One region of the Micromonospora schwarzwaldensis genome, then DNA from elsewhere that is predicted to be linked to it. Evidence: riboswitches for the same ligand, from Rfam matches in the RefSeq annotation. Region 1 holds a riboswitch; the other holds the start of a gene.
The links. Region 1 has a riboswitch for thiamine pyrophosphate ahead of thiE (thiamine phosphate synthase). Riboswitches for the same ligand answer to the same signal wherever they lie in the genome.

Region 1 (15,630 bases):
CGCACGCGGTGGAGACCGCGGTCCGCAAGGGCGGCCGGTACGGCATCGTCGACGGCTACGGCGGCCACGGCATCGGCACGGAGATGCACCAGGACCCGCACGTGCTCAACCACGGTCGCCCCGGCAAGGGGCCGCGGCTGGTGCCCGGCCTGGCGCTCGCCATCGAGCCGATGATCACGGCGGGCTCCCCGCGTACCGTCGAGTTGGCCGACGGCTGGACCGTGGTGACGCGGGACCGCTCGATGGCGGTGCACGTGGAGCACTCGATGGCGCTGCTGGCGGACGGGGTGTGGGTGCTCACCGCCTCCGACGGCGGCCGGGCCCGCCTCGGCGAGCTGGTCACCTCCCGCCAGCCGGCGAACTCCCCGGCCCGCTGACCCGCCCGCCCACGTCATGCCCACGCCATGCCCGTGCCGTGTCTGGGTCCGTGCCGTGCCCGCGCCTGCGGCGTGCGCGGACCGCGCCGCCGATTGAGGCATCTACTTTTCGGCGATATACCTCCTGGTCATAAATATGACTCGTAGGCATATCGCCCCGGAGTTGCCGGTCCGCTGGCCGCCTCACCCTCCCACCGCTGTGTGGCTGGTCACAGCGGGGCCGGAAATCCGCCGTTCGAGGGATCTGACGGCCGGCCGGTTTGGCGACGGCGTGCAGGCGGGCGTACACTTTCAGATCGGCGCACAGCGTCCACTCCGCCATGCCCACCCTGCGCTTCGGTGGGAGTCGGAGCCGCGGCTGGCGCGGGTTTACTGATCTTGGTCAGTTCACCCGTGTAAGACGTTGTGGGCCGTCCGGAGCAACCGACGTCAGGACAGCGGAGTACATGCCGAAAAAAGACGGAGCCATCGAGATCGAGGGTCGGGTCATCGAGCCCCTGCCGAACGCCATGTTCCGGGTGGAGCTCGCGAACGGCCACAAGGTGCTGGCTCACATCAGCGGCAAGATGCGGCAGCACTACATCCGCATCCTGCCGGAGGACCGGGTCGTCGTCGAACTCTCGCCGTACGACCTGACCCGCGGGCGCATCGTCTACCGCTACAAGTAAGCCTGACGACGGCCGGGAAGTCCCCGTATCCGTCTTCGACGTCCGGGTCGCGATCCGTCGCGTTCCGGGCCAGATGGGAAGTAAGGCAACCGTGAAGGTCAAGCCGAGCGTCAAGAGGATCTGCAACAAGTGCCGGGTGATCCGTCGGCACGGCCGGGTCATGGTCATCTGTAGCGACCCGCGTCACAAGCAGCGCCAGGGCTGACGCCCCACACGTCACCAGCTCGTCCCAGCCGCGGACGGTGCGCCTCACGCGTACCCCTCGTGGTTGACCCCCGGTCGGAGGCCGGGGCCCGCTCGGGCAGCGGGGTGGGACGGGTCCACACCTCCGCCACAAAACATGAGGAGTACGCCCGCACATGGCACGTCTAGTCGGCGTGGATCTCCCCCGCGAGAAGCGGATGGAGATCGCGCTCACCTACATCTTCGGGGTCGGCCGTACCCGCGCCCTGGAGACGCTCGCCGCGACCGGCATCTCGCCGGACAAGCGCGTTCGGGACCTCACGGACGAGGAGCTCGTCGAGCTCCGGAACCACATCGAGGGCAACTACAAGGTTGAAGGCGACCTGCGCCGCGAGGTCGCCGCTGACATCCGCCGCAAGGTCGAGATCGGCTGTTACGCCGGCATCCGGCACCGTCGCGGTCTGCCCGTGCGCGGTCAGCGCACCAAGACCAACGCGCGGACCCGGAAGGGCCCGAAGCGGACCGTGGCCGGCAAGAAGAAGCCCGGCAAGAAGTAACTAGGAGCGCACAGACTTATGCCACCGAAGGCTCGTGCCGGAGCCGCCGTCAAGAAGGTCCGGCGCAAGGAACGCAAGAACGTCGCCCACGGGCAGGCGCACATCAAGAGCACCTTCAACAACACCATCGTGTCCATCACGGACCCGACCGGTGCGGTCATCTCCTGGGCCTCCTCCGGCCAGGTGGGCTTCAAGGGCTCCCGCAAGTCGACCCCGTTCGCCGCGCAGCTGGCCGCCGAGGCCGCCGCGCGTCGGGCCATGGAGCACGGCATGCGCAAGGTCGACGTGTTCGTCAAGGGCCCCGGCTCCGGCCGGGAGACCGCCATCCGTTCGCTGCAGGCCGCCGGTCTCGAGGTCGGGCAGATTTCCGACGTCACGCCGCAGCCGCACAACGGGTGCCGTCCGCCGAAGCGTCGCCGGGTCTGAGAGGTTAGAGAGAGATGGCTCGTTACACCGGTGCTGACTGCCGCCGTTGCCGGCGGGAGAAGATGAAGCTGTTCCTCAAGGGCAGCAAGTGCGATGGTCCGAAGTGCCCGTTCGAGTCCCGGCCGTTCCCGCCCGGGCAGCACGGCCGCGGCCGCACGAAGGAGACGGAGTACCTGCTCCAGCTCCGTGAGAAGCAGAAGGCCCGTCGTGTCTACGGCGTGCTGGAGAAGCAGTTCCGCGGCTACTACGAAGAGGCCGTGGGCAAGAAGGCCAAGACCGGTGAGGTTCTGCTCCAGATCCTCGAGTCGCGGCTGGACAACGTGGTCTACCGGGCCGGCTACGCCAAGTCCCGGGACATGGCCCGTCAGCTGGTCAAGCACGGTCACTTCACGGTGAACGGCAAGAAGGTCGACATCCCGTCGTACCGCGTCAAGGAGCACGACATCATCGAGGTCCGGGGCAAGAGCAAGGAGCTCACCCCGTTCATCGTCGCGCAGGCCGAGGCCGGCTCCAAGACCGTTCCGGCGTGGCTCGAGGCCATCCCCAGCCAGATGAAGGTCCTCGTGCACTCGCTCCCGGCCCGTCAGGTGATCGACACCCAGGTCCAGGAGCAGCTGATCGTCGAGCTCTACTCCAAGTAAGGGCTCGTTGCGGTGGCCCGTCCTGCGGGGCGGGCCACCGGAACAGTTGTGTGGTGGGCGTCAAATAGCGGGCGCCCCGGAAGAGAAGAGAAAAGATGCTCATCAGCCAGCGACCGTCTCTCTCCGAAGAGTCGATCAACGAGACCCGGTCCAAGTTCACCATCGAGCCGCTGGAGCCCGGCTTCGGCTACACGCTCGGCAACTCGCTCCGGCGCACGCTGCTGTCGTCCATCCCGGGCGCGGCGGTCACCTCGATCAAGATCGACGGCGTGCTGCACGAGTTCACCACGATCCCCGGTGTCAAGGAGGACGTGGTCGAGCTCGTCATGAACATCAAGGAGCTGTGCGTCAGCTCCGAGCACGACGAGCCGGTCAGCATGTACCTGCGCAAGCAGGGCCCGGGCGACGTGACCGCCGGTGACATCCAGCCCCCGGCCGGTGTCTCCGTGCACAACCCGGACCTGAAGCTCGCCACCCTCAACGGCAAGGGCCGGCTCGACATGGAGCTGACCGTCGAGCGGGGCCGGGGCTACGTCACCGCCGCGCAGAACAAGCAGGCGGGCGCCGAGATCGGCCGGATCCCGGTCGACTCGATCTACTCGCCGGTGCTCAAGGTGACCTACCGCGTCGAGGCGACCCGGGTCGAGCAGCGGACCGACTTCGACCGGCTGATCATCGACGTCGAGAGCAAGCCGTCGATGGGCCCGCGTACCGCGCTGGCCTCGGCTGGTTCGACGCTGGTGGAGCTGTTCGGGCTCGCCCGCGAGCTGGACGAGACCGCCGAGGGCATCGACATCGGGCCGTCTCCGCAGGACGCCCAGCTGGCGGCGGACCTGGCTCTGCCGATCGAGGAGCTGGACCTGACCGTCCGCTCCTACAACTGCCTCAAGCGCGAGGGCATCAACTCCGTTGGTGAGCTGATCGGGCGTACCGAGGCCGACCTCCTCGACATCCGCAACTTCGGTCAGAAGTCGATCGACGAGGTCAAGATGAAGCTCGCCGGGATGGGCCTGGGGCTGAAGGACTCGGCTCCGAACTTCGACCCGGCGCACGTCGTGGACGCCTTCGGCGAGGCCGACTACGACACCGACGACTACCGCGAGACCGAGCAGCTCTAGTCCGCGCTGCCGCCATACCTGAGGAGCACCAAGCATGCCCACGCCCACCAAGGGCCCCCGCCTCGGCGGCAGCCCCGCGCACGAGCGGCTGATGCTGGCCAACCTGGCCACCGCGCTGTTCCAGCACGGCAAGATCCAGACCACCGAGACGAAGGCCCGGCGGCTCCGTCCGCTGGCCGAGCAGCTCATCACCAAGGCCAAGCGCGGCGACCTCGCCTCGCGCCGCCGGGTGCTGGGCGTCGTCAAGGACAAGGACGTGGTCTACTCCCTGTTCGACCAGATCGCGCCCCGGTACGCCAACCGCAACGGTGGCTACACCCGGATCGTGAAGACCGGTCCGCGCAAGGGCGACGCCGCTCCGATGGCGATCATCGAGCTGGTCGAGGAGCTTGCGGTCGCCGAGCCGAAGGCGAACAAGAAGACCGCCGCCCGCAAGGCCGCCCAGCAGGACAAGGTCGAGGCCCTGGCCCCGGCCGAGGAGGCCCCCAAGGCCAGCGCCGGTGACCAGGACGCCGAGGCTCCGGTCTCCGCCTCCGGTGACACCGCCGCCGCCCGCGAGGACAGCGACGAGGCCGCCGAGAACAACAAGGCCTGATCGCCGGCAGCATCGACGGGCCCGGCATCCCCACGGGGGTGCCGGGCCCGTCGCCGTCAACGGGAGGTACGAGGTGGACGAGCGGACCCGGCTGCGGCTGGACGTCTCGTACGACGGCACCGACTTCTCCGGATGGGCCCCCCAGCCCACCCGGCGTACGGTCGCCGGAGTGCTCATGGAGACGCTGGACCTGGTGCTCGGCGCGGGCACGGTCACCGGCCTGACCGTGGCCGGGCGGACCGACGCCGGGGTGCACGCCACCGGGCAGGTCTGCCACCTGGACCTGCCGACCGAGGTGTGGCGCGCGCACGAGGGGCGGCTGCTGCGCCGGCTGGCCCGACTGCTCCCGCCGGACGCCCGGGTACGCGCGATGACCGAGGTGCCGGCCGACTTCGACGCCCGGTTCTCGGCCACGTTCCGGCGCTACGAGTACCGGGTCACCGACGCCCCGTGGGGCGCCGAGCCGCTGCGCCGGCGCGACACGCTGGCCTGGCCGAAGCCGCTCGACCTGGCGGCGCTCAACGCCGCCGCGACCGGCCTGGTGGGCGAGCACGACTTCGCCGCGTACTGCCGGCGCAAGGAGAACGCCACCACGCTGCGCGAGGTGACCCGGCTGGACTGGCGGCGTGACCCGGACGCCATCCTGGTCGCCACCGTGCAGGCCGACGCGTTCTGCCAGAACATGGTGCGCAGCCTGGTCGGCGCCATGCTCGTCGCCGGGGACGGCCGGCGGCCGGTCCAGTGGCCGGCCGGCCTGCTGACCCGCCGGGAACGGTCCAGCGAGGTCACCGTGGCGCCCGCGCACGGCCTCGCCCTGGTCGAGGTCGGCTACCCGGCCGACCCGGCGGGGTACGCCCGCCGCGCCGACCTCACCCGCCGGCTGCGGGTCCCGGTCGCCGAGGGCTGAGCCCGTCGGGTCGCGGAGGACGGGCCTGGGAGCGCCGGTTCAGTCGTCGGTGCCGTGTTGGCCGGTGCTGTCCTCGGACGGACCGCCGGTGGGCTGGCCGGCCGTGCCGCCGGCGGCCCGGTGGTCCAGCACGGTCCGGTTCAGGTGCAGCTCGATCAGGTCGTACATGATCTCGCGGGCGCCCGCGTCGTCGGTCGGGATCCGTTCCCCGTCCGCGCGGGTGACCACGCAGAAGGCCAGGTAGTGGCCGCGTACCTGCCAACCGACCCGGGCGGCGGCCTTCTCCACCGCCTCGGTGCCCTCACCCGCCGACAGGCCCCGGAACCGTCCCTGGCGGTCGTCCAGCAGTGGCCGGATCCGATCCCGTACCCGCTGGGCGCTGGCCAGGTCGGTCAGGTTGAACAGACCGGCGGTGAGCAGGTGGTCGCCGTCGGGGGAGCGGAGCGTGCCCCGGACGACCTGGTTGCACCCGAGCCGGACCAGCAGGTCGGCGATCTCGCCGGTGGCCGCGACCGCGCAGTCGGCGCTGGCCTGCGTCTTGAGCACCCGGTAGGCCGGTCTGCCGTCGGTGACCACCAGTTGCTTGCCCGGGAACAGCTCCTTCGCGGTGAGCGTCGCCTGGTCGGTGTCCCGGGAGTCCAGGTCGGACCGGCTCGGCGGGCCCGACTCCGGCACCGTCGCCGGTGGGGTCTGCGCGCTCGTCGGCGGCGTGTCGGCCCGCTCGTCGAGCAGCGCCGCCACGGCCAGGCCGGTGAGGGAGAGCAGGAGCAGCACGGCGGCGCCGCCGATCAGCGCCTGCCAGACCCGGCCGCCGCCGCGGCGGCCGGCCCGCCGGTTCCGCGACCGGTCGGGCAGGTCGGTGGTGCGGAACGCCGGGCTGGCCGGGACCGGCACGGTCGGGCGTGCCGTCGCGGCCGGCACCGGCTGCGGCTGCGGCGCCGGTGGCGCGGGCTGGGGCACCGGGGTGGGCTCCCGGGGCGGCGCGGGCACCGGTGCGGGTGGTGCGGGGGCGGGCGCCCGGGCGTCCTCGAGGGCCGGGCGGGTGGCCCGGGCCGGCGGCAGTGACGGCGTGGGGAAGCGGGAGGGCGACGGGCCCGCCGGTGGCGGCGTCGCGGCCACGGGCCCGACCGGGGCCGGCCCGCGCTCCGGATATTCGAGGAAGGCGTCCTCATCGGACTCGTACCGGTACACCATGTGGGATAGAGTAGGGCCGATTATCCCTTTCGGGGGGAATATCGGGAAAGTCTGACGGGGTGGCGTCGCGTCCTGCCCGCCGTACCCTCGCCCGACCCGCTGCCGGCCGGTGCGAGAATGCCCGCGTGACCGGCGACCACTACTTCACCGCTGAGCCCACGACCCCGGCCCGCCCGCGCGAGGTCGAGTTCTCCGTCGCCGGGCGCGACTACACGCTCACCTCGGCCGGCGGGGTCTTCTCCGCCGACCGGCTCGACCCGGGCACCGCCGTGCTGCTGCGCAAGGCCGACCTGCCGGCCGCCGACGCCACCGGCCCGATGCTCGACATCGGCTGCGGGTTCGGACCGATCACCTGCGTCCTGGCCACGGTCGCGCCGACCGCCCCGGTCTGGGCCGTGGACGTCAACGAACGGGCCCGCGCGCTCACCACCGCCAACGCCGCCCGCGTCGGCGCGGCCGACCGGGTCCACGCCGTCGCCCCGGACGAGCTGCCGCCGGACGTCACGTTCGCACAGATCTGGTCGAACCCGCCGATCCACATCGGCAAGGCGGAACTGCACGGCCTGCTGTTGCGCTGGCTGCCCCGGCTCACCGCGGACGGCGTGGCGTGGCTGGTCGTCGCCCGGCACCTCGGCGGCGACTCGCTGCACCGGTGGCTGGTCGAGCAGGGGTGGCAGGTGCAGCGGCACGCCAGCCAGAAGGGCTTCCGGGTGCTCCGCGTCACCCGGTAATCCGGTGTCGGCCGGGCCCCCGCCTCGGGCAGGATGCCCGCGTGGGATACGTGGACGTGGCAGGGGCCGGGCACATCCTCCCGGACGGGCGGGAACTGTTCCGGGAGGTGTCGTTCCGGGTCGGTGAGGGCGCCAAGGTGGCCCTCGTCGGGCCCAACGGCGCCGGCAAGACGACGCTGCTCCGCATGGTCGCCGGTGACCTGCCGGTGCCCACCGGCGCGATCGCCCGTGCCGGCGGGCTGGGCGTGATGCGGCAGTTCATCGGCATGATCGGTGACGACTCGACGCTCGCCGACCTGGCCCTGTCACTCGCTCCGCCGGCGCTGCGCGACGCCGGCCGCCGGCTGGTCGAGACCGAGGCGGCCATGCGGGCGGCCGAGGTCCGCGGCAAGTTCAGCTCCGCCGCCGGCAAGGCCCAGCTCGCGTACGCCGACGCGCTGGCCGCCTGGGGCGAAGCCGGCGGGTACGACGCCGAGGTGCTCTTCGACACCGTCACCACCATCGTGCTGGACCTGCCCTGGGACACCGCCCGGGACCGGCCGGTCCGGACGCTCTCCGGCGGCCAGCAGAAACGCTTCGCGCTGGAGCTGCTGCTGCGCGGCCCGGACGAGGTGCTGCTGCTCGACGAGCCGGACAACTTCCTCGACGTGCCCGGCAAGCGGTGGCTGGAGGCGCGGCTGCGGGAGTCCGGCAAGTCGGTGCTCTACGTCTCGCACGACCGGGAGCTGCTGGCGCAGACCGCCGACCGGGTGGTCGCCGTGGAGGGCGGCAGCGCCTGGGTGCACCCGGGCGGCTTCGCGAGCTGGCACGACGCGCGGGTGGCCCGGCACGCCCGCCTCGACGAACTGCGCCGGCGCTGGGACGAGGAACACCAGAAGCTGCGCGAGCTGATGCTGATGTACAAGCAGAAGGCCGCGTACAACGACGGGTTGGCCTCCCGCTACCAGGCCGCGCAGACCCGGCTGCGCAAGTTCGAGGAGGCCGGGCCGCCGCCCGTACCCCCGAAGGACCAGGACATCCGGATGCGGCTGACCGGCGGGCGGACCGGCAAGCGCGCGGTGATCGCCGAGCAGTTGGAGCTGGACGGCCTGACCTACCCGTTCGACCTGGAACTCTGGTACGGCGACCGGGTCGCGGTGCTCGGCGCGAACGGGACCGGCAAGTCGCACTTCCTGCGTTTGCTGGCCCGCGGCGGCACCGACCCGGAACCGGGCAACACGCCTGTCGACGGCGCCGCCGCGCTCGCACCGGTCGCGCACGGCGGCGTGGTGCGGCTCGGCGCCCGGGTCCGGCCGGGGCACTTCTCGCAGACCCACGACCGGCCGGAACTGATGGCGAAGACGCTGGTCGAGGTGCTGTGGCGGGGCGACGAGCACCGGGCCGGCATGGACCGGCACGCGGCCATGGCGGCGCTGTCCCGCTACGAGCTGGCCGCCCAGGGCGACCAGCGCTTCGGCACGCTCTCCGGCGGCCAGCAGGCCCGCTTCCTGGTGCTGCTGCTGGAGCTGTCCGGGGCCACGCTGCTGCTGCTCGACGAGCCGACCGACAACCTCGACCTGGCCTCCGCCGAGGCGCTGGAGGCCGGTCTGACCGCGTTCGACGGCACGGTGGTCGCGGTGACGCACGACAGGTGGTTCACCCGGACCTTCGACCGGTTCGTGCTGTTCCGGGGCGACGGGGACGTGGTGGAGACGCCGGAGCCGGTCTGGGACGTCGGATGATCGACCAGGAGCTCGTCGACCGGCTCTGCGCGGTCGACGGGGTGGTCGCGGTGGCGCTCGGCGGCAGCCGGGCCCGCGGCGAGCACCGGCCCGACTCCGACTGGGACGTCGGCCTCTACTACCGGGGTACGCCGGACGTGGCCGGGCTGCGCGCGGTGGCCGGCTCGGTCGCCGACGGCCCGGTGGACCTCACCGCACCCGGCGGCTGGGGCCCGTGGGTCGACGGCGGCGGCTGGCTGCGCGTCGGCGGGGTGGCGGTGGACTGGATCTACCGGGACCTGGGCCGCGTGCACCGGGTCTGGGCGGACTGCCGCGCCGGCCGCTACACGGTGCAGGCGCAGGCCGGGCACCCGCTCGGGTTCTACTCGCACGCGTACGCCGGGGAGGTCGCGCTCGGCCGGGTGCTGGGCGACCCGACCGGCGAGCTGACCGCGCTGCGGGCCGAAACCGTCCACTACCCGCCCGCGCTCGGCGCGGCACTGGTGGCCGGCGGCTGGGAGACCGGGCTGCTGCTCGACGGCGCGGCCAAGGGCGCGGCCGGTGGTGACGCCGGGTACGTGGCCGGGTGCCTGTTCCGGGTGATCGGGGTGCTGGCGCAGGCGCTGCACGGCCGGGCCGGGCGATGGCTGGTCAACGAGAAGGGCATGCTCGCCTCGGCCGGGCGGCTGCCGGGCGCCCCACCGGACTTCGCCGCCCGCGCGCACGGGCTGCTCGGCGCCGTGGGGCGTACCCCCGGGGAACTGGCGGCGACGGTCGACGCGGCCCGGGCGCTGGCCCGCGACGTGCTCGGCTGACGGGCCGGCGCGGCCCGGTCCGGCTCGGCCAGGCGGCGGGCTTGCGGTCGGTGGGCTCGCGGCCGTCGGCGGGTCCGGCGGGCCGCTGCAAACGTGATGGCGCGGATGAGTCACCTCAGCGGTGGCATGCGCCGGCGGTGGCCGGGTGGGTGCGCGGCGGGCGGCATAGGGTGGATCTCGTGAGTGAGATGACCTACCGTCGGCTGGGCGACTCCGGACTCGTGGTGTCCGTGGTCGGCATCGGCTGCAACAACTTCGGCCGCAAACTCGACAGCGACGGCACCCGGGCGGTGGTCGACGCCGCGCTCGACGCCGGGATCAACTTCTTCGACACCGCCGACATCTACGGCGAACCGCAGGGCGGCTCCGAGGAGCTGCTCGGTCAGGCGCTCAAGGGGCGCCGGGACGACGTGGTGGTCGCCACCAAGTTCGGCATGGACATGCACGGCGCGAACGGGCCGGACCACGGCGCCCGGGGCGCACGTCGCTACATCGCCCGCGCGGTCGAGGCGTCGCTGCGCCGGCTCGGCACCGACCACATCGACCTCTACCAGATGCACGAGCCCGACCCGGGCACGCCGATCGACGAGACGCTCGCCGCGCTGGACGACCTGGTGACCGCCGGCAAGGTGCGCTACCTCGGCAACTCCAACTTCGCCGGCTGGCAGATCGCCGACGCCGACTGGACCGCCTCGTCGCAGGGGCGTACCCGGTTCATCTCCGCGCAGAACCACTACTCGCTGCTGGAGCGGGGCGTGGAGGACGAGGTGATCCCGGCCTGCGAGCGGTTCGGCCTCGGCATGCTGCCGTTCTTCCCGCTGGCCAACGGGCTGCTCACCGGCAAGTACAAGCGCGGCGAGGCACCCCCGGCGGGCAGCCGGCTGGCCGGCGGCGGCCGGTACGCCGAGCGGCTGGCCGCGGCGCGCTGGGACACCATCGAGGCGATCGAGGCGTACGCGGCCGAGCGCGGCATCAGCATGCTCCAGGTGGCCATCGGCGGGTTGGCCGCCCGGCCGGCGGTGACCTCGGTGATCGCCGGCGCGACCACCCCCGACCAGGTACGCGCCAACGCCGACGCGGGCACCTGGCAGCCCTCCGACGAGGACCTGGACGCCCTCGACGCCCTCCTCTGACCGTCCCCACCCACCCATGGCACCCGGCGGTAGGCGCAACGCGACCGCGTCACACCACATCCGGTGGTCGTCGGCGCGGTACGCGTCGCGGTGCGCGTACACGTCGGGCAGCAGGCGGACCCACGTCGGGCCGCGCCGCATCGGCCGGGTGAGAAGGCCCTCGGCGCTCGCTCGGCCGGCTCGGAACGGCCTCGCGGACAGGTCACGCGGAACGCGGGCGTGGGGCGGCATCCCGGCAGCGTGTCGTGACCGTACGCTCACCCGCCGTCCCGCTCCGCCAGGTGGCGCGATCCTGGGAAAAACGTCATCCGGTCTTCCGTCCGGCCGGGGAGGCGTCGTACGGTAGGCCGCAAGTGACCCACGGGAGCCCGGTGTGGACCGGGCTGAGAGGGGGGCTGACAGCCCCCGACCGTCGAACCTGATCCGGGTAATGCCGGCGCAGGGAGGAGCGTTGCCGTGCCGTCCCTCGGACGACTGCATCTCATCACCGACACCCGACCGGGGCGGGATCCGCTCGGCGTGCTGCGTGCCGCCCTGCCGGTGGCCCGCGCAGAACTCGTCGTACAGGTGCGGGTGGCGGACGACGCCACCGACCGGGAGGCGTACGAGCTGGCCCGCCGGGTGGTCGAGGCGTGCCGCCCGTACGGCGCGCGCTGCCTGGTCAACGACCGGTTGCACGTGGCGCTCGCGGTGGGCGCGGCCGGTGGCCACGTCGGCGCGGACGACCTGCCGGTGACCGCCGCCCGCCGGGTGCTCGGCGTCGACGCCGTGCTCGGCGCGACCGCCCGGGCGCCGGAGACGGCCCGGGCGGCGGTCGCCGCCGGAGCGAGCTACCTGGGCGTGGGCCCCTGCCACGCCACCACCACGAAGCCGGGCCTGCCCGCGCCGATCGGCCCGGACGGGGTACGCGCGGTCGCCGGCGCGGTGACCGTTCCGGTGATCGCCATCGGTGGCGTGACCGCCGCGTCGGTGCCGGCGCTGCGGGCCGCCGGGGCGTACGGGGTGGCGGTGGTCGGGGCGCTCAGCGGGGCAGCCGACCCCGCGCGCGCCACCGCCGGGCTGCTCGGGGCGCTGACGTGTTGAGCGGGTCCCCCTTCTCTGCCGGAGGCGTTGACAGGGGGCCCGTCCTTACCGAGGTGGGGGTGGTGGGGGCGGGGCCGGTGGGGCTGGCGATCGCGTGGCGGTGCGCGCAGCGCGGGCTGCGGGTGGTGGTGTACGACGACCGGCCCGGGTCGGGCGCGTCGCGGGTGGCCGCCGGGATGCTCTCCCCGGTCGCCGAGGCGTACTTCGGTGAGCGGGAACTGACCGGGCTGCTGGTCGAGTCCGCGGCCCGGTGGCCCGGGTTCGCCGCCGAGCTGGCCGAGGCGAGCGGCGTCGACCTGGGCCACCGCACCGAGGGCACGCTGGTGGTCGGGCTCACCGCCGACGACCTGGCCGAGGCGGGGCGGCTGTGGTCGTACCAGCAGGGGTTGGGGTTGCCGATCACGCCGCTGCGCCCGTCGGCGCTGCGCGACCGCGAGCCGGCGCTGGCCACCCGGGTGCGCGGCGGCGCGGTCGCACCCGGCGACCACCAGGTCGACCCGCGTCGCCTGGTCGCCGCGCTGCGGGTCGCGGCGGAGCGGGCCGGCGTGACGTTCCGGCCGACGCGGGTCGGCGCGCTGTCCGAGGTGGACGCGCGGGTCACCGTGGTCGCGGCCGGCTGCGGCGCGGCGGCGCTGACCGGGCTGCCGGTCCGGCCGGTCAAGGGCCAGGTGCTGCGGCTCCGCGCGCCCGCCGGCGGCCCGCCGGGCTTCCGGCACGTGATCCGGGGGTACGCCGACGGCGAGCCGGTCTACCTGGTGCCCCGGGCCAGCGGCGAGGTGGTGGTCGGCGCGACAGTCGAGGAACGCGCGGACGTCGAGGTGACCGCCGGTGGCGTGCTGCGGCTGCTCCGCGCCGCCGTCGAGCTGGTTCCCGAGCTGACCGAGTACGCGCTGGTGGAGGCCGTCGCCGGGCTGCGTCCGGGCACGCCGGACAACGCGCCGGTGATCGGGGCGCTGCCCGGCCGGCCCGGCGTGCTCGCCGCCACCGGGCACCACCGGCACGGCATCGTGCTCACCCCGGTCACCGCCGACCTGGTCACCCAACTGATCGTCAGCGGCGAGCCGGACCCGGCGCTCGCCCCCTTCACCCCGGCACGGTTCGGGAAGGAGCCCCGGTGGAACTGATCGTCAACGGCACGGGACGGACGCTGCCCGACGGCGTCACGCTCGCCGAGGTGGTCCGCACGGTCACCGGGCAGCAGCGCGGCCTCGCGGTCGCGGTCAACGGCGAGGTGGTGCCGCGCGGCGGTTGGCCGGCGAGCGTGCTGCGCGACGGCGACCGCGTCGAGGTGCTCAGCGCCGCGCAGGGCGGGTGACCGGGATGTCCCTGGAGATCGGCGGCGTGCCGTTCGGCTCCCGGCTGGTGCTCGGCACCGGCGGCGCGGCCGGCCTGGACGTGCTGGAGGCGGCGGTCCGCGCGTCCGGCACCGAACTGGTGACGGTGGCGCTGCGCCGGGTCGACACCACGCCGGGCGGTCCGGGCGGCCTGCTCGACCTGCTGGAGCGGTGCGGCGTACGGCTGCTGCCGAACACGGCCGGCTGCCGGACCGCCGTGGAGGCGGTGAAGACGGCGTACCTGGCCCGGGAGGCGTTCGACACCGACTGGGTGAAGCTGGAGGTGATCGGCGACGAGCGCACGCTGCTGCCCGACGGGGTGGAGCTGCTGCGTGCCGCCGAGGAGCTGGTCGCCGACGGGTTCACCGTGCTGCCGTACACGTCGGACGATCCGGTGCTGGCCCGGCGGCTGGCCGACGTCGGCTGCGCCGCGGTCATGCCGGCCGGCTCGCCGATCGGCTCCGGCCTGGGCATCGGCAACCCGCACCACATCCGGCTGATCCGGCAGGCCGTCGACGTGCCGGTCATCCTCGACGCGGGCATCGGCACCGCCTCGGACGCCGCGCTCGCCATGGAGCTGGGCTGCGACGCGGTGCTGCTGGCCAGCGCCGTCACCCGTGCCGCCGACCCGGTGGCCATGGCCACCGCCATGCGCCACGCGGTCGAGGCCGGCCACCTGGCCCGGCACGCCGGCCGCATCCCCCGCCGCTCCCACGCGCTTGCGTCCACTCCCGACGACGGTCGGCCCGACCTGTGACCGGCGCGCGTGCCACCGTTCCCGGCGGGCGGACGCGTACCAGCATCCGCGACTGTCCGGCCGGTGTGGTGCTGCTGACCGATCGGCGCGTCGCGCGGGAGCCGCTCGTCGACGTGGTGGCGGGCGCGCTGGGTGGGGGAGTGCGGTGGGTGGTGCTGCGGGAGAAGGACCTGCCCCGCGCCGAGCGCCTCGCGCTCGCCGTCGAGCTGCGTGCGATCCTCGCCGGGGTGGGCGGCACGCTGATCGTGGCCGGCCCGGACCCGCTCGACGGCGACGCGGTGCACCTGCCGGCCGCCGGCCCGTACCCGCCGCCGCGCCTCGGGCTGGTCGGCCGTTCCTGCCACGACGCCGCCGAGCTGGCGCGACTGACCACCGAGGACTACGCGACGCTGTCCCCGGTTCTCCCCACCCGCTCCAAACCCGGCTACGGGCCGCCCCTGGGCCCGGAAGGGCTGCGCGAGCTGGTCGCGGCCAGCCCGGTGCCGGTGCTCGCGCTCGGCGGCATCGAGACCCCGGACCACGTGAGCGCGTGCGTCGACGCGGGCGCGGTCGGCGTCGCCGTGCTCGGCGCGCTCATGCGCGCACCCGACCCGGCGGCGACCGCCGCCACGCTGGGCAGCGCCTTCGAGGAGGCGGCCCCCACCGCAACCAGAGAAGGAACGCAGTGACGCCGCAGGTAGTCCTCACCATCGCCGGTTCCGACTCCGGTGGCGGCGCCGGCATCCAGGCAGACCTGAAGACGTTCGCCGCGCTCGGCGCGTACGGCACGAGCGTGCTCACGGCCGTCACCGCGCAGAACACGCGCGGCGTGGACGCGGTGCTGCCGCTGCCCCCGCAGACCGTCCGCGACCAACTCGACAGTGTGCTCGGCGACTTCGACGTCCGGGCCGTGAAGACCGGCATGCTCGGCACGCCGGCGGTCGCCGAGGTGGTGGCCGGGGCGGCCCGGGACGGCCGGCTGCCCCGGCTCGTCGTCGACCCGGTGCTGGTGGCCACCAGCGGGCACCGGCTCGGCGTGGCGGAGGCGGTCGAGCGGCTGCTGCCGTACGCCGAGGTGGCGACGCCGAACTGCGCGGAGGCCGCGGCCCTCACCGGACGCCCGGTCGGCACGGTCGAGGAGATGGTCGCCGCGGCCGAGGCGCTTGCCGCGCGCGGGCCGGCGTTCGTGGTGGTGACCGGCGGCGACGTCGACGCGGCCGGCGAGTCGGTGGACGTGCTGGCCGGCGGCGGCACCATCCGACTGCTGCGCGCGCCCCGGGTGGACACCCGGCACCACCACGGCACCGGCTGTTCGTTCGCCGCCGCCGTCGCGGTCCGGCTGGCGGCCGGTGACGCGGTGCCGGTCGCGGTGACCGCCGCCAAGGAGTACGTGACCCGCGCGCTGACCGGCGCGCGTAGCTGGGAGCTGGGC
Region 2 (15,630 bases), 660 kb from region 1:
CGTGAGCGGGGTGCGGCTCAGCCCTCCACTTCGGAGCGGTCGCCGGCCCAGCGGGTGTGGAACGCGCCGTCCCGGTCCACCCGGTGGTAGGTGTGCGCGCCGAAGTTGTCCCGCAGACCCTGGATCAGCGCGGCCGGCAACCGCTGCGCCCGCAACGCGTCGAAGTAGGCCAGCGACGACCCGAAGGCCGGGGTCGGCACGCCCGCCCGGGCCGCGTCGGCCACCACCCGCCGCCAGGCCGGGACGCCGGCGCTGACCCGGTCGGCGAACCAGGGCGCGACCAGCAGCGTCGCCAGTTCCGGCTCGCCGTCGTACGCCTCCCGGATGCGGTCCAGGAAGCGGGCCCGGATGATGCAGCCGCCCCGCCAGATGGTGGCCGTGCCACCCAGGTCGATGTTCCAGTCGTACTCCCGGCTGCCGGCGCGGATGTGGTCGAACCCCTGCGCGTACGCGACGATCTTGCTGGCCAGCAGCGCGCGGCGCACGTCCTCGACGAACGTGTCCCGGTCCTCCACCTGCCACTTCTCACCGGCGTCGGCGAACACCCGGCGGGCGGCCTCGCGCTGGTCCGCGTGGCCGGACAGCGACCGCGCGAACGTGGCCTCGGCGATGCCGGTGATCGGGATGCCCAGGTCCAGCGCGCTCTGCACGGTCCAGCGACCGGTGCCCTTCTGCTCGGCCTGGTCGAGCACCACGTCCACGAACGCACGGCCGGTCGCCGCGTCGGTGTGCCCGAGCACGTCCGCGGTGATCTCGATCAGGAACGACTCCAACTCGCCGCTGTTCCACTCCCGGAAGATCTCCGCGATCTCCGCCGGGCTCGCCGACAGGCCGGCCCGCAACAGGTCGTACGCCTCGGCGATGAGCTGCATGTCGGCGTACTCGATGCCGTTGTGCACCATCTTGACGAAGTGGCCGGCGCCGTCCGGCCCGATGTGCCGGCAGCAGGGCTCGCCCTCGACCTGTGCGGCGATCTTCTCGAAGATCGGCCCGAGCTTGCGGTAGGACTCCGCCGAGCCGCCCGGCATGATGCTCGGGCCGCGCAACGCGCCCTCCTCGCCACCGGAGACGCCGGTGCCGACGAAGTGCAGCCCGTGCCCGCGCAGCGCCTCCTCCCGGCGGCGGGTGTCGGCGAAGTGCGCGTTGCCGCAGTCGACGACGATGTCCCCCTCCTCCAGCAGCGGGATCAGCTCGTCGATCACGGCGTCGGTCGGCGCGCCGGCCTTCACCATCACGATCACCGCGCGTGGCCGCTCCAGCGAGGCGACGAAGTCGGCGAGCGACTCGGACGGCACGAACGTGCCCTCGTCGCCGTGCTCGGCGACCAGGCTGCGGGTGCGCTCCGGCGACCGGTTGTGCACCGCCACGGCGAAGCCGTTGCGGGCCAGGTTCCGGGCCAGGTTACGACCCATCACCGCCAGACCGGTGACCCCGATCTGCGCCGTCGCCTGCTCTGCCATGCGTACCGCCACCTCTCGTCCTCGCTCGTCCGGCGACCGTCCTCGCTGTCGTGCTGCGACCGTATCGCGATCGCCGGGGGTAGCGGACCGGAGATGCACGGCGGGTGAGGAACCGGTGGCCGTGCGTCTCAGCCCTCGGCGAGACGCGCCTCGACGTGCGCCACCTTCGCGGTCAACGCGTCGGTCACGCCGGGACGCAGGTCGGCCTTGAGCACCAGGCTGACCCGGGGCGCCTGTGCCGCGACGGTGTCGACGGCCCGCTTCACCACCGCCATCACCTCGTCCCACTCACCCTCGACGGTGGTGAACATGGCGTCGGTCCGGTTCGGCAGGCCGGACTCGCGGACCACCCGGACGGCGTCGGCGACCGGGTCGCCCACTGACTCACCCACGCCGAGCGGGGTGATCGAGAATGCGATCAGCATGCCGACGATGGTGCCAGTAATTCGGGTGCGGAACGTGCGGGCGTCGGGTTAGCGTTCCGGTATGCGTAACTGACGCCCCACCTCCGAGCCCGGTCCACCGCCGCAGATGCCGTGGACCCGTCCTGCTCCGGGCGTCCGCATCCGCTTCCCGCCGCCGTTGTCCGCGGTGTCCGTCGTGGTCGGATCGCACCGGGGCGCCGCCCGGCGCGTCCCTGACCGGCGCGTCCGACAGACAGGAGGCCCGCGGATGCCCGCGAAGCGCAGCCCGAAGAAGTCCCGCACGTCGTCGCCGTCCCCGCTGGGGTTGACGCCGGCGGATCTCGACTCGCCCACCGTGTCCCCGTCGACGCCGTCGACCCTGCCCGGTTCCCCTCCGCCCGCTGCGGCGTCACCCGCTGCGGCGTCGGCCAGTTCGGCGCCGGCTCGCCCGGTACCACCGAAGGCGGGCCCGCCCGGCGGCCGAGACGCCCGACTGACCGGGCGCAGCCAGCGCGCCGGCCAGAACCGGTTCTACGCCTTCCGGCGGAGCTGACCGCCACAGATCTCGGAAGCTCCAGGCCCTCCAGGGCACGTTCCTTCCAAGATCTCCCTCCGACGGCGTTGATCATGAAGTTGGCGGCGGCAGAACGGACAACAGCCGCCGCCAACTTCATGATCACGGCGCGGGGCGCGGGGCGCGGGGTCAGCCGATCAGGGGGCGGAAGGTGCCCAGGGCGATGCTCGTGGTGAGCGCGGCGGCGGCCAGTGCGGCGGCGGCGAGCACGAGCAGGGCGTCCGCGCGGGTGAAGCGCTGCTGCCGGGCGACCGTACGCGGGGTGCCCGCGTCGAAGCCCCGGGCATCCATCGCCACCGCCAGTCGGGTGCCGCGCCGGATCGCGCCGACCAGCAGCGTGAACGCGGTGGACGCGAAGAGCCGCAGCTTGGCCACCGGGTTGCGGCCGGCGTCCACGCCCCGGGCCCGCCGGGCCATGCTGATCATCCGCCACTCCTGTTCGAGGAGCGGCACCAGCCGGAACGCGGCCAGCGCGCCGATGGCGAACCGGGCCGGCGCCTTCGCGTTCTGGATCAGCGCGTCGGCCAGATCGGTCGGGTCCGTGGTGGCGAACACGATGATGCCGGGCAGCGCCACCGCGAGCATGCGCAGCACCAGCCCGAGCGCGGTGACCAGGACGCCCTGGGTGACCAGCACCGGCCCGGCCTCGACCAGCACCGGGCCGGACCGGTCGGCGGCGAAGAGCACCAGCGTGACCAGGATGCCGACGGCGGCGGCCAGCAGCGGCCACGCCCGGCGGGCCAGCACCCGGTAGCGGACCCCGAACAGCGGCAGCACGGCCAGCTCGACCGCGATGGCGATGGCCGGCGCGACCGGGTCCAGCGTCGCCACCAGCACGATGGTGAACACCATCGCGGCGGCCAGCTTCGCCACCGGGTTGCGCCGGGCCAGCGGGGCGCCGGGCGTCGCCACCGGTTCCAGGCCGATCACGGGTCCACCCCGTCCGGGTCGGCGGTCGGGCGGTCCAGGGTGAGCGTCCGATCGGCCAGTGCGGCGACGAAGTCCGCGTCGTGGGTCACCGCGACCACGCCGTGGCCGGCGTCGCGCAGCTCGGCGAGCAGGTCGACCAGCTCCAGCCAGGTGCGCCGGTCCTGCCCGAACGTGGGCTCGTCGCAGATCAGCAGGCGGGGCGCGGTGGCCAGGGCGGTCGCCACGCTCAGCCGCCGCGCCTCCCCACCGGAGAGGGTGTACGGGTTGGCGCCGGCGAGCCGGTCCAGCCGCAGCCGGTGCAGCAGCGCGTCCACGGTGGCGGTCGCCGCCGCCTCGGACTGTCCGGTCCGGCGCGGGCCGAGCGCCAGTTCGTCACGGACCGTGCCGGTGACGAACTGGTGCTCCGGGTCCTGGAAGACCGAACCGATCCGGCGGGCCAGCGCCGGTGCCCGCCAGCGGTACGGGGGAGTACGCGCGTCCCGGCCGGCCAGTTCCGGGGTCGCGGTGACCGTGCCGGTGCCGGGGCGCAGCAGGCCGCCGAGGAGCAGCGCCAGCGTGGACTTGCCGGCGCCGTTCGGGCCGAGGACGGCGAGCGCCTCGCCGGCGCGTACCCGGAGGTCGGTGGGGGCCAGCCGGGGCGGTAGGCCGAGCCGGTCGGCGGTGAGCAGCACGTCTCCGGCCGGCGCGGTGGCGGGGCGCGGCGGTGCGGTGTGCCCGGGCACCCAGACCCCGGCGGCGGCCAGCGCCTCGCCGTGCGCGGCGAAGACCGCGCCGGGCGGCCCGTCGGCGCGTACGCCGCCTCCCGGTTCCAGCACCACCACGCGGTCGACGAGCGGCAGCGCCTCGGCGACCCGGTGCTCCACCAGGATCAGCGTGGTGTCCGCGTCGACCGCCTCCGTGACCGCCCGGCGGATCAGCGCGGCTCCGGCCGGGTCGAGGTTGGCGGTCGGCTCGTCGAGCAGCAGCAGTCCCGGCCGCAGCGCGAGCGCCCCGGCCAGGGCCAGCCGTTGCTGCTCGCCGCCACTGAGCGCGGCGGTCGGGCGGTCCCGGTGGTAGGGGAAGCCGACCCGGCGCAGCGCCTCGTCCACCCGGGGCCAGATCTCCTCGGCCGGCAGGCCGCGGTTCTCCAGCCCGAACGCGACGTCGTCACCGGAGCGGGCCATCACGAGCTGGGTCTCCGGGTCCTGGAACACCGCGCCGACGCGCTCGCGGGCCTTGCGCGGGTCCAGCCCGTCGATCTCGACGGTGCCCTCCTGCTCGCCGGAGTCCTCCGGCAGCAGCCCGGCCAGCGCCGCCAGCAGCGTGCTCTTCCCGGCCCCCGACGCGCCGAGCAGCAGCACCCGCTCCCCGCTCTCGACGCGCAGGTCCACCTCGCGCACCGCCCAGGCCCGGCGCCCCCCGTGCCGCCACCCGAACCCCCGAAGCACCACCCCGCTCACCGCGCCACCCCTCCCGTTCCGGCCCAGCCTCGTTGACCAAGGAGTTCGCGTCAGGGAAACCGCACCCGGCTGACGCAAACTCCTTGATCAACGGGGTGGGCGGGCGGTCAGACCAGGGCGCGGTTCCGGCCGGCGGGGAAGCGGTCCAGGACGCCGGTGTTGGCCAGCGCGCGGGTCAGCAGGTGAGCGCCGACGCCGGCGACGACGGTGGCGCTGACGATGGTGATCAGCGCGTACGGGATGCGGTAGGAGGTCAGCTCGTACGCCTTGTTCCAGTAGACGAAGTCGAAGATCGCCGCGCCCAGGCCGGTGAGCGCACCGGCCAGCACCGCCACCGGCAGCTTGAACGAGCGGTAGCGGAACGCGGCGAACGCCAACTCCGCGCCGACGCCCTGCATCAGGCCCTGAAGGATCACGATGCCCGCCCACTGGCTGCCCAGCAGCGCGGAGACGATCGCGGCGACCGTCTCGCAGTAGAGCGCGGCGCCCGGCTTGCGGATGATCAGGCCGGCGAGCACCGCCGGGATCAGCCACACGCCGTAGAGCACCGCCTGGGCCGGCGGGAAGAACGCGAACGCCGCGTCGGTGGCGCTCCAGAGCAGGCCCCAGGCCCAGAAGACGACGCCGAAGGCGACGGCGATGACCGAGGCGACGACGATGTCGACGGTACGCCAGCGGTTGCTGTCGGTGTGGTTCACGGTTGCTCCCAGTTGCTCGAGGCGAACCAGGAGAAGACGCACGCCGCGCCCGGTGTGCCCGGACGTCGACGCGGCTGGAGGTCGACCGAACTCCCTGCGCTGGCATTACCCAGATCAGGTTCGAGGGTCTGCGGGCACCGGCCCGCACTCTCAGCGCTGTGCGCTCCCCTGTCGGATGTGAAGTTGTCTCGTCGCAGACGCTAGCACCGCCGCCGGTCCCGGGCCCAGCAGGGCGACTGTCGGTAGGCTGGCGATCATGCAGGTCGAGGCGCGAGGTCTGACGTTCGAGGTACGCACCGGCGGCCCCGGGGACGGCGATCCCGTCCTGCTGCTGCACGGTTTCCCGCAGCACGCCGGCGAGTGGGACGCGGTGACGCCCGCGCTGCACGCCGCCGGGCTGCGCACGTACGCGCTCGACCAGCGCGGCTACTCGCCCGGCGCGCGGCCGGCGGCGGTCGAGGCGTACCGCATCCCGGAGCTGGTGGCCGACGCGGCCGGCGTGCTCGACGCGCTCGGGGTGACCGGCGCGCACCTGGTCGGCCACGACTGGGGCGCGATCGTGGCCTGGGGCCTGGCCGCGGCGCACCCGGAGCGGGTGCGGACGCTGACCGCGGTGTCGGTGCCGCACCCGGCCGCGATGGGCCACGCGCTCGCCACCGACCCCCGGCAGAAGGCCAAGTCCGCCTATATGGCGCTGTTCCGGATGCCGGGCAAGGCGGAGAAGGTCCTGCTGGCGCTGCACGGCGCCGCGCTGCGCCGGCTGCTGCGCGGCGTCGGGGACGCGGACACGGTCGCCCGCTACGCCGGGCCGATGCGGGAGCCGGGGGCGCTCACCGCGGCGCTCAACTGGTACCGCGCGATGAGCGGGTCGGACATGAAGGCGGTCGGCCCGGTGGCGGTGCCGACCACGTACGTCTGGAGCGACCGGGACGTCGCGATCGGCCGGACCGCCGCCGAGGCCTGCGCGGGGCACGTCACCGGCGACTACCGGTTCGTGACCCTGTCCGGCGTCAGCCACTGGATCCCCGACGAGGCGCCGGGCCCGCTGGCCGAGGCCGTCCTGGCCCGGGTCCGAGGAATGGAGGAAGCATGACGGTGAGCGCCGAGGCGTTCCTGGCGACGGTGACGTCGACGATGCAGCGGGTGGCCGCCGCGCAGCGGGAAAACGTGGCCGAGGCGGCCGACCTGATCGCGGCGGCGCTGCGTGCCGACGGGGTGGTGCACGCGTTCGGCACCGGGCACTCCGAGGCGCTCGCCATGGAGATCGCCGGCCGCGCCGGCGGGCTGGTGCCCACCAACCGGATCGCGCTGCGCGACCTGGTCCTGATCGGTGGCGAGCCGGCCGCCGTGCTCGGCCCGAAGCTGGAACGCGAGCCGGCGGTGGCGCACCGGCTCTACGAGCTGGCCCCGATCCGGCCGCCGGACGTGTTCGTGCTCGCCTCCAACTCGGGCGTGAACGGGGCGATGGTCGAGTTCGCGTCGATCGTGAAGCAGCGCGGTCACGGCCTGGTGGCGATCACCTCGGCGCAGCACTCGGCGCGGATGACCTCGCGGCACCCGTCCGGCCGCAAGCTGGCCGATTTCGCCGACGTGGTGTTGGACAACGGCGCCCCGTACGGCGACGCCACGCTGCCGCTGCCCGGCGGAGGCGCGGTCGGCGCGGTCTCCTCGATCACCGCCGCGCTGCTGGCCCAGCAGATCACCATCGAGGTGGTGGCGCGGCTGGTGGCCGCGGGGGAGCGTCCGCCGGTCTACCTGTCGGCCAACATCACCGGCGGCGACGAGCACAACGCCGAGCTGGAAGCACGGTACGCAGGGCGGATCCGCCGCGGCTCGTGAACCGGTTTCGTGATCATCCGAATCGGGCACAGGCGCTGCTGCCGGTGGGTGTTCACCCGCCGGCCGTGCCGTCTTCACCGGAGGTTCACGAGTGTCCAAGGAATCCGAGAAGCAGCGTTGGCAACGCAACTTCGCCGATCTGTTGCAGGAGCTACGCGTCGCGCAGACCGGCGTGCAGATCCTCTTCGCGTTCTTGCTGACGCTGCCGTTCAGCAACGGGTTCACCCGGACCACCGAGTTCCAGCGTGACGTCTACATCCTGGCGCTGCTGACCGCCGCCGCGTCCGCTGCGATGATCATCTCGCCGGTCGCGTTCCACCGGGCGCTGTTCCGCCAGGGCCGCAAGCCGGAGCTGGTCCGCTTCGCCCACCGAATGGCCACCGGCGGCCTGTTCTTCATGCTGATCGCGATGGTCAGCTCGGTCCTGCTGGTCAGCGACTTCGTGCTGGACCGGCCGATCGCGTTCCTGCTCAGCGCGCTCACCGGCATCTGGTTCCTGACGTTCTGGGCAGCGCTGCCGTTCGTGCGGCGCAACTGGGGTGAGGACGACATCGACGACGATGACGACGATCCACAGGCGCTGACCGGCGACTGACGGTTCGCCAAATCGGGCGTGCACGCGACGCTACCCCTGGGTAACAACCGGGGGTAGCGTCGTTTTCGTCGAGCGCGTCGACCGCAGCCGGACCGACCATCCAGGAGGCAGCCGTGACCACGACACAGAACAACCGGCCCGAGTCCGCCGACGGCGTGGGGCCGTTGCCGAAGGAGGCGGGCCAGGTCTCCGAGAAGGAGGCCCGCCAGGTCGCCGAGGCGGCCCGCGAGGCGGCCTGGGACCGGCCCAGTTTCGGCAAGGAACTCTTCCTCGGCCGGTTCCGGCTCGACCTGATCGACCCGTGGCCCCGGTCCGACCCGGCCGACGTGGCCCGCGCGGAGGAGTTCCTCGGCGAGTTCGGGGCGTACCTGGGCGCCGAGGTGGACGGTGCGGCGATCGAGCGCGACGCGCGGATCCCCGACGACGTGTTCCACGGGTTGGCCCGGCTCGGCGCGTTCGGCATGAAGATCGACCGGAGGTACGGCGGGCTCGGGCTCAGCAACCTGCACTACTGCCGCGCGTTGATGCTCGCCGGCTCGGTGAGCCCGGCGATCGGCGCGTTGCTCTCCGCGCACCAGTCGATCGGCGTGCCGCAGCCGCTGAAGATGTTCGGCACGCCCGAGCAGAAGGACCGATTCCTGCCCCGGCTGGCCGCCGGTGAGGTCTCCGCGTTCCTGCTCACCGAGCCGGACGTCGGCTCCGACCCGGCCCGGCTGGCCACCACCGCCGAGCCGACCGAAGACGGCACCGGCTACCGGCTCAACGGGGTGAAGCTCTGGGCCACCAACGGCACGGTCGCCACCCTGCTGGTGGTGATGGCCCGGGTGCCGGCCACCGAGGGACGGCGTGGCGGGATCACCGCCTTCGTGGTGGAGGGCGACAGCGAGGGCATCACGGTGGAGCGCCGCAACTCCTTCGTCGGGCTGCGCGGCCTGGAGAACAGCCTCACCCGGTTCCACGACGTGGTGGTGCCGAAGGAGAACGTGATCGGTGGCGAGGGCAAGGGCCTGAAGATCGCGCTGACCACGCTGAACACCGGCCGCCTCTCACTGCCGGCGATGTGCGTGGGCGCTGGCAAGTGGGCGTTGAACGTGGCCCGGGAATGGGCCGCCGACCGGGTCCAGTGGGGCCGGCCGGTCGGCGAGCACGAGGCGGTGGCGAAGAAGCTGTCGTTCATCGCCGCCACCACGTACGGCATGGAGTCCATGCTGGACCTGTCCTGCCTGCTCGCCGACGACGACCGCAACGACATCCGGATCGAGGCGGCGTTGGTCAAGCTGTACGCCAGCGAGATGGCCTGGCGGATCGCCGACGAGCTGATCCAGATCCGGGGCGGGCGCGGCTACGAGACCGCCGATTCGCTCGGTGCCCGGGGCGAACGGCCGGCCGCGGTCGAGCAACTCCTGCGGGATCTGCGGATCAACCGGATCTTCGAGGGGTCCACCGAGATCATGCACCTGCTGATCGCCCGCGAGGCGGTCGACGCGCACCTCTCGGTGGCCGGCGACATCATCGACCCGGACGCCGGGCTGGGCCGCAAGGCCGCCGCCGGCGCGCGGGCCGGTGCCTTCTACGCGAAGTGGCTGCCCACGCTGGCCGTCGGCAAGGGGCAGGCACCCGGGGCGTACCAGGAGTTCGGGCCGCTGGCCGGGCACCTGCGACACGTCGAGCGGGCCTCCCGCAAGCTGGCCCGGTCGACGTTCTACGCGATGTCACGGTGGCAGGGCCGGATGGAGCGCAAGCAGGCGTTCCTCGGCCGGGTGGTGGACATCGGCGCGGAGCTGTTCGCGATGTCCGCGGTCTGCGTCCGGGCCTACGCCGAGCGGCTCGAACACCCGGAGAACGTCGAGCTGGCCGACCTGTTCTGCCGCCAGGCGCGGCTGCGCGTCGACGAGCTGTTCACCGGCCTCTGGTCGAACACCGACTCGGTCGACGTGGCCGCCGCGAAGCGGATCGTCGCCGGCCGGTACGCCTCCGTGGAGGCCGGCGTGGTCACCCCACCGGCCGACCTGCCGTGGGTGGCCCGGTGGGAGCCCGGCCCGTCCACCGCCGAGGACGTCCGCCGCCGCATCCCGCCGGCCGGCTGAGCCGCCGTTCCCGGGCTCGTGCCCGGCTCGTGCCCGGCTCGTGCCCGGCTCGTGCCCGGCTCGTGCCCGGCTCGTGCCCGGCTCGGGCGGGCCGTGCCTGTCCCGTATTTGGTTCGGCCCGTGCCGGGTCGGGCCGGCGGAGCATCTCGGGCTTTGCCTGGTGCCCGTTCGAGCTTGTCGGCGGCGGCGGCGGTCCGGTTGCCGGCTGATGCCTACGGCCGGTCGTCCCTGGCCGGGCCCGGCATCCGTCGTTCCCGCCGGGTGGCCGTAGGCGGCCGGGTGGCCGTAGGAGAAGGCATCACATTGACGCGGTATACCTGTGAGTCATAAATATGACTCACAGGTATACCGGGGAAAGGGATTAACTCTTCCCGGAGCCCGGAGCCCGGAGCCCGGAGCCCGGAGCCCGGAGCCCGGAGCCCGGAGCCCGGAGCCCGGAGCCCGGAGCCCGGAGCCCGGAGCCCGGAGCCCGGAGCCCGGAGCCCGGAGCCCGGAGCCCGGAGCCCGGAGCCCGGAGCCCGGAGCCCGGAGCCCGGAGCCGCGGCTGCGGGAGGGGGCAAGACGTCAGCGGGCGATGGCCCAGGCGATCACCGCGGCGAGGATCAGGCCGTTGAGGGCGGCCAGCACCAGGTAGGCCGCGGGCGGAATCTTGCGGCCCTTGCGGACGAAACTCACCAGCACGCCCGCGTAGGCCAGCAGCAGCACGGCCACGACGATCAGGAAGTACAGCACCGGAACACCCTACCGGCCGGTGCGCAACCCCAGTCCGCGCAGCTCCAGCGCGGCGAGCGCGTCGACGGTGGCGTCGTCGCCGCGCCGCCAGGCCTCGGCCACGTCCGGTGCGATCCGCTGGAGCTTCGACAGCGGCTGACCGGCGAGCGCGCGCAACGCCAGCAGGTCCCGGCCGGCCGGCGCGGTGGCCATCGCCTTCGCCGCGCCGGCCCGGCGCATCCAGCGCACCCGCAGCGGCAGCCAACCGAAGAGCACCAGGCCGAGCGGGAACACCAGCACCGCGACGGTCAACGCGAGCGCCAACTGACCGACCAGCTCCTGCTGGTCCCGGCCGGCCTCGGCCATCGCGCGCGCGGCATCGGCGGCCCGGGTGAAGGGGGCGGTCAACTCGTCGCCGACCAGCGGCACGCGGCCCACCTTGCCGCCGGCGTCGGCCAGGTTGTCGGCGAGGCCGCCGCCGGCGCCCTCCAGCTTCTGCCCGGGTACGGCGAGCTTCTCGACCAGGTCGTGCAGCCAGAGCGCGAAGCGGATCGCCGCGTACACCCAGACGACCACGAGCAGGTCGGTCAGGAGCTGACGGAGGGCGGTCGGAAAACGGTCGGCGTAGATCTTCACGCCGGACAGCCTGCCACGGCGCGGCCCCGGCGGCACCGGTCGGATTTACCGGCCGGCGCAGGCCGGGCAGGTGCCGAAGATCTCCAGGGTGTGGCTGACCTCGGTGAAGCCGTGCTCGGCGGAGATGCGGTCCGCCCACTTCTCCACCGCCGGCCCGGCCACCTCGACGGTACGACCGCAGCCCCGGCAGACCAGGTGGTGGTGATGCCCGTCGTCGCTGCACCGTCGGTAGAGGTGCTCGCCGCCGGGCGGGCGCATCACGTCGATCTCGCCGGCGTCGGCGAGCACCTGCAACGTCCGGTAGACAGTGGTCAGCCCGATCCGGTCGCCCCGTCGGCGCAGCATGGCGTGCAGGTCCTGGGCGCTGTGGAAGCCCTCGACCTCGTCCAGCAGCGCGCTCACCGCGCTGCGTTGCCGGGTGGTACGCGGGGTGCCGGTGGTCATGCCGGTCCCTCCCCGGCGTGGCTGACCGCGTCCGCCACGATGTGCGCGACGTGCTCGTCGACAAGCGCGTACGCGATCTCCCGGCCGCGTCGCGAGCCGCGCACCACCCCGGCGCCGCGCAGCACCCGCAGGTGCTGGGAGACCAGCGGCTGCGGGGCGCCGAGCGTCTCGACCAGCTCGTGCACGCAGCGCTCACCCTCGGCCAGCTCGCTGACGATGGCGAGCCGGATCGGGGCCGAGAGGGCGCGCAGCAGCTCGCCCGCGCCCTCGAAGGCGTCGTACCCGTTGGTGCTCGTCACCCCGTAACGATAACCACTGCCGGTTGGGGCGCTCTCATCCGAGCAGCACCTCGTGCTCGGCCGGCTCGACCGCGGACGTGGCCGACGCCGGCCGGCCGCGGCGCAGCTTCCGCACGCCGGCCGCCAGCAGCGCCACCACCAGGAACGAGCCGATCGCCACCAGCACCACCGAGGCGCCGGGCGCGGTGTCGGCGGTGGCGGCCACCCACACCCCGGTCCCGGCGGCGAACAGGCCCAACGCCATGGCCGCCGTCATGGTGGACCGGAAACCGCGGGTCACCTGCTGGGCGGTGGCCACCGGCACCACCATCAACGCGCTGATCAGCAGCACCCCGACCGCCCGCATGGCGATGGTCACGGTCACCGCGGTGCCCACCGCGATGAGCAGGTTCAGCGCCCGCACCGGCAGGCCGGAGACGCGTGCGTACTCCTCGTCGTGGCAGACCGCGAACAGCGCCGGGCGCAGCAGCAGCATGGTCACCAGCAGCACCGCGCCGAGCACGCCGATGGTGACCACGTCCGCCGGCGACGTGGTGGTCAGGGACCCGAACAGGTACGCGTTGAGCGACCCGCTGCTCGCGTCGGAGAGCCCGACCAGCATCACGCCGCCGGCGATGCCGCCGTAGAACAGCAGCGCCAGCGCGAGGTCGCCGGAGGTGCGCCCGTACGCGCGGACCAGCTCGATGACGACCGCGCCGAGCGTGGCGGCGAGCACCGCCACCAGCACCGGGGAGCGGTTGAGCAGCAGCCCGGCGCCGACGCCGGTGAGCGCCACGTGCCCGATGCCGTCGCCGATCAGCGCCAGCCGGCGCTGCACCAGGTAGATGCCGAGCGCCGGCGCGGCCAAGCCGATGACCAGCGCGCCGACCAGGGCGCGGAGCATGAAGTCGTACTGGAAGAGATCCATCTCAGATGCCTGTCCAGAGCCCGGCGGGCTCCTCGTCGCAGTGCGGGTGCACGTGCTCGTGGTCCGGGTCGGCGTGGTGGCCGGCCGGCTCGGGCACCGCGCCGTCGTGGGCGATCCCGCCCTGGTGCACCACCACGGCCCGGCTGATCAGCGGGCGCAGCGGCCCCAGCTCGTGGGCGACCAGCAGCACCGTGCCGCCGCCGTCGCGGAACGCGTGCAGCGCCCCGGCGAACGCCTCCTGGCTGGCTGCGTCCACCCCGGCGGTCGGCTCGTCGAGCACCAGCAGCTCCGGGCCACCGGCGAGCGCGCGGGCGATCAGGACGCGTTGCTGCTGGCCGCCGGAGAGCGTGGCCACCGGGTCGCCGGCCCGGTCGGCGAGCCCGACCGCGCGCAGCGCCTCCGCCACCGCCTCCCGGTCCGCCCGCCCCGCCGGGCGGAGCACGCCCCGGCGGGCCAGCCGCCCGGACGCCACCACCTCGGCCACCGTGGCGGGCACCCCGCCGCCGGCGCCGAGCCGCTGCGGGACGTACCCGATGCGGTGCCACTGCCGGAAGCGGCGCTGCGGCGTGCCGAACAGGGTGACCGATCCGGCGCCGAGCGGCACCAGGCCGAGCGCGGCGCGGACCAGCGTCGACTTGCCGGAGCCGTTGGCGCCGAGCACGGCGACCACCTCACCGGCGGTCAGCGTCAGCGAGACGTCGCGCAGCACCGGCCGGCCGTCGTAGCCGACGGTCGCGTGCACGATGTCGATCACGGGTGGGGTCATGAGCAGTCCAGGGCGGTTCGCAGGGTCTGGAGGTTGGTACGCATCGCGGAGAGGTAGTCGCCCTCGGCCGGTGGGCCCTCGATCGGGTCCAGGACCGCGGTCCGTGCCCCGACCGTCCGGGCGATCGTCTCGGCGACCTTCGGGCTGACCAGCGTCTCGAAGAAGATCGTGGTGGCCCGGTGCTCGCGGGCCTCGTTCGTGACCTCGGCGAGCCGCTGCGGGGAGGGCTCGGACTCCGGGGTGAGGCCGGTGAGCCCGATCTGCTCCAGCCGGTAGTGCTCGGCCAGGTAGCCGAAGGCGGTGTGGCTGGTCACGATCTCCCGGCGCTGGCAGGTGCGCAGGCCCTCGGCGTACTCGGTGTCGAGCGTGGCAAGCTCGGCGCGCAGCGCGCCGGCCCGGGCGGTGTAGTCGGCGGCGTGGTCCGGGTCGACCGTGCCGAGGCGCTCGGCGAGCTTGTCGCCGACGGTGGCCAGCCGGGTCGGGTCGAGCCAGAGGTGCGGGTCCTTGCCGCTGTCCTTCTCCTCGTGGCCGGCCTCGCCCTCGTGGTCGTGGCCGCCGGCGGCGGCGTCGAGCAGCGGGGTGACGCCGGCCACGTCGAACGCGCGGTCCCCGCCGTTCTGCTCGACCGCCTCGTCCACGGCCGGCTGGAAACCGGTCAGGTAGACGATCAGCTCGGCGTCGACCACCTGGCCGACCTGGCGGGGGTTCAGCTCCAGGTCGTGCGGCTCCGCGCCGGGCTTGGTCAGGTTGCCGACCGCCACCCGGTCGCCGCCGATCCGTTCGGCCAGGAACTGGAGCGGGTAGAACGCGGCCACCACGTCGACCCGATCGGGGTCCTTGCCACCGCCGTCGCTGTCCGAGCAGGCGCTGAGCCCGCCCACGGCGAGCAGGGCGGCGGTGGCGGCGGCCAGGGCGCGGGGGGTGGCACGAACGGTCATGGGAGCAACTGTCCGCGATAACGAAAACTATTGTCAAAAACGCATGCTTGCATGTCAGCGTGGGTCGGCCCGGCCCGGCGCCGGCTCAACCGACCGTCAGCTTGGCCAGCGCCACCGCGATCAGCAGGGTGAGCATCAGCAGCCGCAGCACCCGGGTCGCCGGTGCCTGCACCGGCCAGGTGACCGTCATCAACCCGACCAGCCCGGCCGCCAGCACCAACAGCAGGACGCCGCCGGCCGGGCCGGGCGCGAACAGGCCGACCAGCACCAGCACCAGCGCGGCGAGGAACACCGTCGTCGGGTTGAGCCGGGCCAACCGGGACAGCACGGGACTCTGCGTACGCTGCATGCCACAAACTCTACGAGGAGGAACGCCGTGCTGGTCACCAACCGGTTCGTGGTGGACGCCGAAACGGCTGACGAGTTCACCCGGGAGGCGCACGCCGCGCTGGCCGCGCTCGCCGCCCGCCCCGGCTACCTGCGCGGCGAGCTGCTCCGGGCGCTCGACGACCCGGCCCACTGGTGCCTGCTCACCGAATGGGAGTCGGTCGGGGCGTACCGGCGGGCGCTGGGCGGGTTCGACGTCAAGGTCACCGCCGTGCCGCTGCTCGCCCGGTCGGTGGACGAGCCGTCGGCGTACGAGACGCTCGCCAACGCCGCCCCGCAGGGCGAGATCGTCGTCGTCGCCAGCGATCGTGCCGCAGGCCCGTACCGCTGAGTCCCGGGGCACTACCCTGGCGCGTATGACCGCTCCCGGACCGGCCGCGCCACCCCCGCCACCCGTGCCGCCCGGCACGCCGCCGGCCGTCCCGGCGGACCCCGGCGTACCCGCGCCGCCCTCCGGTCCCGGCGTCGCGCCGCCGTTCGCCGCCCCGCCCACCGAGGGCGGACGGGCCCGGCTCT

Region 2: it holds a riboswitch for thiamine pyrophosphate, as region 1 does, so the genes downstream of both, VKK44_RS04815 (ECF transporter S component) here and thiE (thiamine phosphate synthase) in region 1, are expected to answer to the same signal.

What each region holds. Positions count from the first base shown of each region.
Region 1 covers NZ_CP154796.1:327,723-343,352, forward strand. Annotated here, with positions in the region: gene map (type I methionyl aminopeptidase) at 1-377, shown strand, start outside; gene infA (translation initiation factor IF-1) at 824-1,045, shown strand; gene rpmJ (50S ribosomal protein L36) at 1,137-1,250, shown strand; gene rpsM (30S ribosomal protein S13) at 1,405-1,785, shown strand; gene rpsK (30S ribosomal protein S11) at 1,804-2,211, shown strand; gene rpsD (30S ribosomal protein S4) at 2,226-2,852, shown strand; gene VKK44_RS01720 (DNA-directed RNA polymerase subunit alpha) at 2,948-3,970, shown strand; gene rplQ (50S ribosomal protein L17) at 4,005-4,565, shown strand; gene truA (tRNA pseudouridine(38-40) synthase TruA) at 4,639-5,472, shown strand; gene VKK44_RS01735 (hypothetical protein) at 5,512-6,666, opposite strand; gene VKK44_RS01740 (class I SAM-dependent methyltransferase) at 6,792-7,397, shown strand; gene VKK44_RS01745 (ABC-F family ATP-binding cassette domain-containing protein) at 7,439-9,118, shown strand; gene VKK44_RS01750 (nucleotidyltransferase domain-containing protein) at 9,115-9,912, shown strand; gene VKK44_RS01755 (aldo/keto reductase) at 10,083-11,045, shown strand; TPP riboswitch at 11,396-11,507, shown strand; gene thiE (thiamine phosphate synthase) at 11,502-12,128, shown strand; gene thiO (glycine oxidase ThiO) at 12,122-13,252, shown strand; gene thiS (sulfur carrier protein ThiS) at 13,243-13,443, shown strand; gene VKK44_RS01775 (thiazole synthase) at 13,449-14,219, shown strand; gene VKK44_RS01780 (thiamine phosphate synthase) at 14,216-14,887, shown strand; gene thiD (bifunctional hydroxymethylpyrimidine kinase/phosphomethylpyrimidine kinase) at 14,884-15,630, shown strand, end outside.
Region 2 covers NZ_CP154796.1:987,159-1,002,788, forward strand. Annotated here, with positions in the region: gene gndA (NADP-dependent phosphogluconate dehydrogenase) at 18-1,460, opposite strand; gene VKK44_RS04800 (MTH1187 family thiamine-binding protein) at 1,589-1,885, opposite strand; gene VKK44_RS04805 (energy-coupling factor transporter transmembrane component T family protein) at 2,568-3,368, opposite strand; gene VKK44_RS04810 (ABC transporter ATP-binding protein) at 3,365-4,807, opposite strand; gene VKK44_RS04815 (ECF transporter S component) at 4,915-5,505, opposite strand; TPP riboswitch at 5,579-5,685, opposite strand; gene VKK44_RS04820 (alpha/beta fold hydrolase) at 5,762-6,598, shown strand; gene VKK44_RS04825 (SIS domain-containing protein) at 6,595-7,344, shown strand; gene VKK44_RS04830 (DUF6328 family protein) at 7,436-7,939, shown strand; gene VKK44_RS04835 (acyl-CoA dehydrogenase family protein) at 8,053-10,026, shown strand; gene VKK44_RS04840 (hypothetical protein) at 10,591-10,758, opposite strand; gene VKK44_RS04845 (hypothetical protein) at 10,768-11,373, opposite strand; gene VKK44_RS04850 (Fur family transcriptional regulator) at 11,419-11,817, opposite strand; gene VKK44_RS04855 (ArsR/SmtB family transcription factor) at 11,814-12,116, opposite strand; gene VKK44_RS04860 (metal ABC transporter permease) at 12,151-13,023, opposite strand; gene VKK44_RS04865 (metal ABC transporter ATP-binding protein) at 13,025-13,789, opposite strand; gene VKK44_RS04870 (metal ABC transporter substrate-binding protein) at 13,786-14,727, opposite strand; gene VKK44_RS04875 (DUF6703 family protein) at 14,813-15,076, opposite strand; gene VKK44_RS04880 (antibiotic biosynthesis monooxygenase family protein) at 15,104-15,445, shown strand; gene VKK44_RS04885 (Rv0361 family membrane protein) at 15,471-15,630, shown strand, end outside.